Linked DNA regions of Phyllobacterium zundukense. Each later gene encodes a partner of the first gene's protein in a complex. Links are inferred from orthologs where the notes say so. Each region holds a gene or a part of one and is shown on either strand. Other genes may lie near its edges.

Region 1 (3,360 bases):
TAAGGATTGCCCAATTCGTCGAGGAAGCCGAGGACGTTCTCGTTTTTATCCTTGTAGTTCAACCCGGTGAGCCGAAAACGCTTGTCTTCACCCAATTGCATGAGCAGCGGGTGTTCGACACGGCAGGGCACACACCAGGAGCCAAAAACATTGACGAGCGTGACCTGCCCCTTGAAGTCTGCCGGATCAAGCCCGGGAAGTGGCTGGCCATCCTTTTGCAAGCCGCTCACGGCCGGCAGCGACACATTGGGAGCGGGTTTGCCAATCAGCGCCGACGGAATAACAGATTCATCGCGGCCCGACGCAAGCTGGAATGCGAAAACAGCGGCTAGGGCGGCAAACAGGATAAGCGGCAGAAAGACAAAGAACAGACCGCGCTTACGTGGAGCCTTTTCGACTTGCTCCTGCCCCGTCACGATGCGTTATCCATCTTCGTCTCGGACCTGCGACGCACCCCGCGCGATTCCAGCTCCTGCAGCGCCTGACGCTGGCTGCGTTGATCGATGAAAATCCATCCGATCAAGGCAGCAAGGACAATGATGGCAGCGCCATAGGAGGCAAGCACGAAACCGGTATGGCTCGTCATGACACTGTTCCCCGATCGGCGCTGCGGGCAGCAACGCGGCGCATCGCCGTGACGCGGCGACGCCAGATTTCATTGCGCATCGCCATCAGATGCAACGTGAAAAATAGCAGGGTGAAACCGATTGCCATGACCAGCAACGGCTTAAGATAAGACGGGTCGAGGGTTGAGCCACCCATGCGCAGCACTGACGCAGGTTGATGCAACGTGTTCCACCAGTCGACCGAAAACTTGATGATCGGAATATTGATGAAGCCGACAAGGGTGAGAATAGCCGTAGCCTTTGCCGATTTTGCCGGATCATCCATGGCGCGGGTGAGCGTGATGATCCCGAGATACATCAGAAACAGGACAAAAACGGACGTGAGCCGCGCATCCCAGACCCACCACGTGCCCCACATCGGCTTACCCCAAAGTGAACCGGTGATCAGCGCCAAAGCAGTGAAGACCGCCCCGATCGGCGCAGCCGCCTTGGCGGAAACATCGGCCAGCGGGTGGCGCCATACCAGCGTTCCGAGCGCCGCGATGCTCATGATCGTGTAACACATCATCGAGAGCCATGCGAAAGGCACGTGGATGAACATGATCTTGACCGTCGAGCCCTGCTGGTAATCGTCGGGCGCGTTCATCGACATCCAGAAGCCTATAGCCAGCACCAGCACAGTGAGCCCGCCGAGCCACGGCAGAATGCCACCTGCCAGGCTCAAAAACCGCGTAGGGTTGGCCAGGTCGATCCATCGTCCGGTCTTGGATACTGCGTCACTCATCACATACTCTTAGCTTTCTGATGCCCGTTTCGCAATTCATCACGCTGTCAATCGGCTGAAGACTTCAACGCCGCTGCGGCGGCTATTGGTCCCAGCACTGCAAAAAACAGCGTAATCGCAGCAAGAATAAGGAAAGGTGCCAGAAACGGTGCCGGATCTTCAACTGCGCCATAGGACGCAGACACGCCGAAAATCAGCACCGGTATCGTCAGCGGCAGGATGATCACAGAAACCAAAAGTCCGCCCCGCGGCAGCGAAACCGCCACCGCAGCGCCAACAGCACCGATCAGCGTGATCGCCGGCGTGCCAACCAGAAGGGTCAAGGCGGTCGCACCAATGGCCACAGGTTCCATGTTCATGAAGAGCCCAAGCAGCGGCGAGGCAATGACCAATGGCAAGACGCTGACTGTCCAATGCGCCAGACATTTGACGAGAATTGTAAGTGGAAGCATGTGCCGGTCCGACGCCATGATCAAGAGATCGAGCGAACCATCATCACGATCCGCCTGAAACAGGCGGTCGAGGCCGAGCAAGGTCGCAAGCAGAGCTCCGATCCACAACATCGCCGCACCGATGCGGGAAAGCAGCTTCAGATCGGGCCCCACGCCAAAGGGAACGACGGCAATTACCGCCAGAAAGAACAGGATGCCAACCAACGCGCCGCCACCAGCGCGCAAGCCCAGTCGAACGTCACGAAGGAACAATGCGCCCATTACGCGGCCGCTCCCAAGGCCAATTCCGTCGATCCCTCAAGTCCCAGCGGCAAATGGGTCGCTGCAACTATAATTCCGCCGCTTGTCAGGTGTCCGCGCATAAGTCCGGTGAACTGCGTCTCCGATGCTTTGTCCAGGCCGGCGGTTGGCTCATCCAAGAGCCACACCGGCCGGTCGCTGACGAGAAGCCGGGCGATGCTGACACGGCGTTTTTGTCCGGTCGAAAGATAGCCAAAAGGCAGGTGACCAATTTCGCCGAGACTGACGCGTTCGAGCGCTTCGGCAATCGAATACTGACCGCGTCCGTTGAACGATTGCCAGAAATGCAGGTTTTCATCGACGCTGAGAACCGGCTTCATGGCATTGAGGTGGCCAAGATAATGAGCGGCCGCGGCGAGCCCCTCAAACGCGGCCGGCGCACCCTCGAGCCGAAGCATTCCTTCCGCCTGGACAAGCAGACCTGCGATAATTCGAAGCAGGGTCGATTTACCTGAACCGTTGGGCCCGGTCACCATAAGCGCTTCACCGGAGGAAACAGCAAAATGAAGACCGGAAAACAACAGTTCTCCTCCCCGTTCACCACCCAAATTCTCGGCGATTAACCGCATGACCGATCCGCTTTTTGGTACTTGTGAAACGCCACGTGATTATTTCGACGCAGCACACAATTTAGACTAATTCCGGTCTGGCACAGATCAGCGAAAAACTCTATATAGCTGACAACCATGCCAGCGGTCGGCGTGGAAACCATTTTGGCCGATCTCGATACGGGTTCATTGGACCTGTTGCGGGACGGACAGCGGAAATGACTGCACCCGCACCTTAGCGCGTCCTTGAAACGCGGCAAAGGCGTTCGTCCCGGGTTTAGGCCTCAGCATAAGGACGAACGCAACAATGTCTCAGATTGACAGCTTCAAATGTCGTAAGACCCTCGCCGTGGGTGACAAGGAATACGTCTATTACAGTTTGACCGAAGCCGAAAAGAACGGCCTCGAAGGCATCTCCCAGCTGCCATTCTCGATGAAAGTTCTTCTCGAAAATCTGCTTCGTTTTGAAGACAACCGCTCGGTTTTCAAGAAGGACATCGAGGCCGTCGCGGCCTGGCTCGTCGACCGCGGCAGTGCCGGTGCGGAAATTGCCTATCGTCCGGCCCGCGTCCTGATGCAGGACTTTACCGGGGTTCCAGCAGTCGTGGACCTTGCAGCGATGCGCGACGCCATGGTCAATCTCGGTGGCGATCCGGAAAAGATCAATCCGCTTGTTCCGGTTGACCTGGTCATCGATCACTCTGTTATCG
Region 2 (3,416 bases), 2.5 Mb from region 1 along the record:
GTGCCATCCCACGAAGTGAGGTCTTGCCGATGCCGGCCTTGAGCGACAGATCAGTCACTGCGCCGAGCATCAGCCAAACAGCGAGGCCGATGCCGAAGGCGGCGAGCACGCCGGAAGCCGAGGTCTTGTAGAGCACGACCGCGACAACGAGCAGCGCCACGAAAAATGCCGTCATCAACCGCTGCGCTACGGCGAGGATATCGCCGCGTTTCCACGCCAGCAGCGGCCCGAACGGGACGGCTGCAAGCAACGGGATCATCAATGGGCCAAATGTCAGATTAAAGAACGGTGCGCCGACGGAGATCTTCTCGCCGGTCAGCGATTCCAGCAGTAGAGGATAGAGCGTGCCGATCAGTACGGTAGCGGCGGCGGTGGTCAGAAACAGGTTGTTAAAGACCAGCGCGCCCTCGCGCGAAATAGGTTGAAACAGCCCACCAGGCGCCAGCGTCTGCGCCCGCCAGGCGAAGAGCGCCAGCGATCCGCCAATGAACAGCACGAGAATCGCCAGGATGAACAGGCCACGGCCCGGATCGGTGGCGAATGTATGCACTGAAGTCAGCACGCCCGAGCGAACGAGAAATGTACCAAGCAGCGACAGCGAAAAAGTCAGGATGGCAAGGAGAACGGTCCAGATTTTCAGCGCCGATCGCTTTTCCATGACCAACGCCGAATGCAGCAATGCCGTACCGGCGAGCCATGGCATGAACGACGCATTTTCGACGGGATCCCAGAACCACCAGCCGCCCCAGCCGAGTTCGTAATAAGCCCAGTAGGAGCCCATGGCGATGCCGCCGGTCAGGAATATCCAGGCAGTCAGTGTCCAGGGACGCACCCAGCGTGCCCAGGCCGCATCGATGCGACCGTCTATCAGAGCTGCAACTGCAAAGGAGAAGCAGACCGAGAACCCTACATAACCGAGATAGAGCATGGGCGGGTGTATCGCGAGGCCGATATCCTGGAGGATCGGGTTCAAATCCTGGCCTTCGACGGGCGCCGGATTGAGCCGCGCGAACGGATTGGACGTGCCAACGATGAACAGCAGGAAAGCGCTGCCGATCCAGGCTTGCACGCCGAGGACGTTGGCTTTTAGCGTTGGCGGCAGATTATTGCCAAAGAAGGCGACGAGCGCCGTGAAGAAACTAAGGATCAAAACCCAAAGCAGCATCGAGCCTTCGTGATTGCCCCACACGCCCGTGAACTTGTAGAGCAGCGGCTTTTGCGAGTGTGAGTTTTCAAAGACGTTCTGCACGGAAAAATCGGAGAGAACGTGCGCGGAGGTCAGTGCCACAAAAGACAGTGCAATCAGGGCAAACACAGTGAACGAAGCCGGCACCGCAACAGCCATCATGCGGTCGTCGTTGCGGCGTGCGCCAAGCACCGGCAGGACAGCCTGGATAATCGAAAGCGCCAGTGCCAGCACCAAAGCGAAATGTCCGAGTTCGACGGTCACTGCTGGCTCCCTCCCTGCCAGACGCCCTTGGCTTTCAGGCTGTCGGCAACTTCCTTCGGCATATAATTCTCATCGTGTTTGGCGAGCACGCTGTCGGCAACAAACGCGCCACCGGGCATAAACTTGCCTTCGATCACGACGCCCTGATCTTCACGGAAAAGATCCGGCAGAATACCATCATAGGTTACGGGAACGCTTTTGACATGGTCAGTGACGGAAAAACTGATCCTCGTGCCATCGCCGCGCACGACGCTGCCCTTTTCAACCAGCCCGCCGAGGCGGAAGCGCGACTCCGATTCGACATCGGATGCCTGAATGTCGGACGGCATGCGAAAGAATGCGATCTTCTGCTGCAGCGCGAACAGCACCAGTGCCGCTGCAACCGCCAGGACGAACAATCCTCCCCCGATCACCGAAAGCCGCTTCTGTTTGCGCGTCATCAATTGTTCTCCGGTTGGTCCGGTTCGTCGGCAAGGCCAAGCTCGTTGGCCACCGCATCGAGCCGCGCAAGCTTGTCTGCACTCAGCACCTTTCTCGCCCGGCCCAGCGCTTCCAATGCGTCATTGGGCCGGTTGAGAACCACATAGGATCGGACAAGCCGCTCCCAGCCTTCGACATCATCAGGCGATTGTTTCAATTTTTCGGCAAGGTTCGCAACCATGCCCTCGATCATCGCGGCGCGGTCCTGGTTGTTCATGCCTGCAGCGGCCTCAACCTGCGAGGCATCCGGACCGGTTTTCTCGACATCGCTGACATCCGGCGCATCACCGGCGATCTCATGATCGAGCCTAGTCAAGGCAGCCTGCGCCTGATCGCGCCATGGAACATCCGCAGGAGCCTCCGCCAGCAGCTTGCGGATCAGGTCTCGCGCCTCAGGCAGGCGGCCCTGCTGCATCCAGCCATCAATGATATAAAACTGCGGCCGCATGTCTTTTGGATCAAGCGTCATTGCGCGCTTGAAGGCTTCTTCCGCGCGGGCGGTGACCTTGCCACCAGTCTCCGCAGTCAAGGCTTGACCCAGACCGAGTTGCCGGCCCGCACTGTCACCATTCAACCTTATGGAGTTCTGATACGCGGCAACAGCGTCTCCGGGCCGTCCCATTCGCAAATAGATGGGCGCGAGCACTTCCCAGCCCTGCCCGTCATCGGGATTGAGCGCGAGATGCGCTTCTGCACGTGCAATCAATTCGGCTGGGGTACTCTGATCCGCCGGCTTTGCAAGCCGTTCCGCCAGTGGCTGGGCTGGCAAATCCGGAGAACCGAGCTTGGTGTAAATACCCCACGAAATCAATGGAATGGCAAGAACAGTTGCGAGCGTGAGCCATTCGCGAGTTGCGCTTTTCGTTGGCCGGACAATTGCCTTGTCGTCTTCCACGGCCTTGGCCGATTTGAGAAGACGGCGGCCGATTTCGGCGCGTGCCTGTTCGCTGCTGGCAGGGTCGATCAGACCGCGCTTTTCATCGGCATCAAGTTCGCGCAGCTGATCGCGATAGACCTCGACATCGTATTGATTGTCCGACACGGGCGATTGAACGCGTCGCGTCAATGGCAAAAGCACAAGCAGCGTCGCAACTACAGTCAGAACAGCAGCGGAAATCCAGAAAACCATGGCTGAGACATACCCCCACCCCCGCGTAAAATCCAAATGGATTTAAATTGATAGGGCAATTCGCCGCAAAAGGTTGCAGGCTTTCATAGCTCCAGCGGGAACGGCGTAGACTCCCAGATATGTTCCATTCCGAGAGCTCTGGCCGCCGCGGCTTCCAACCGGTGTAGAGTTTTCGCGATATACACACGATCCCCAGCCCCTAGAGCAGTATGAAATTCAGGAAAAAATTTGACAAGGCGTTGATCAAACCAATATTCCACTGGCCACATTTGCAAGGCTGCATCAAAATCACCATGGGCTGCTGCCAGCATCATGTTGGGAAATTTGAGGCGCTCGAAGGCACCGAAAAAGACCTTC

Evidence for each region.
Region 2: the proteins of ccmB (region 1) and ccmE are in contact, whole or in part, in a solved structure (PDB 8CE8), measured with the Escherichia coli proteins. The link is inferred for Phyllobacterium zundukense from one-to-one orthologs.

What each region holds. Positions count from the first base shown.
Region 1 is NZ_CP104973.1:1,158,116-1,161,475, reverse strand. Bases 231-3,157 are described here. They hold ccmB (heme exporter protein CcmB), read right to left. Parts: upstream 2,064-3,157; coding sequence 1,398-2,063; downstream 231-1,397. Other genes in these bases: acnA (aconitate hydratase AcnA), read left to right, coding at 2,958-3,157; ccmA (heme ABC exporter ATP-binding protein CcmA), read right to left, coding at 2,063-2,671; N8E88_RS18035 (heme ABC transporter permease), read right to left, coding at 583-1,353; ccmD (heme exporter protein CcmD), read right to left, coding at 413-586; N8E88_RS18045 (DsbE family thiol:disulfide interchange protein), read right to left, coding at 231-416. In the rest of the region: more of N8E88_RS18045, read right to left, coding at 1-230; more of acnA, read left to right, coding at 3,158-3,360. UniProt on the Escherichia coli protein: Required for the export of heme to the periplasm for the biogenesis of c-type cytochromes.
Region 2 is NZ_CP104973.1:3,690,482-3,693,897, forward strand. Bases 169-3,151 are described here. They hold ccmE (cytochrome c maturation protein CcmE), read right to left. Parts: upstream 1,891-3,151; coding sequence 1,447-1,890; downstream 169-1,446. Other genes in these bases: ccmI (c-type cytochrome biogenesis protein CcmI), read right to left, coding at 1,890-3,059; N8E88_RS30550 (hypothetical protein), read right to left, coding at 3,143-3,151. Also shown: more of N8E88_RS30550, read right to left, coding at 3,152-3,416. UniProt on the Escherichia coli protein: Heme chaperone required for the biogenesis of c-type cytochromes. Transiently binds heme delivered by CcmC and transfers the heme to apo-cytochromes in a process facilitated by CcmF and CcmH.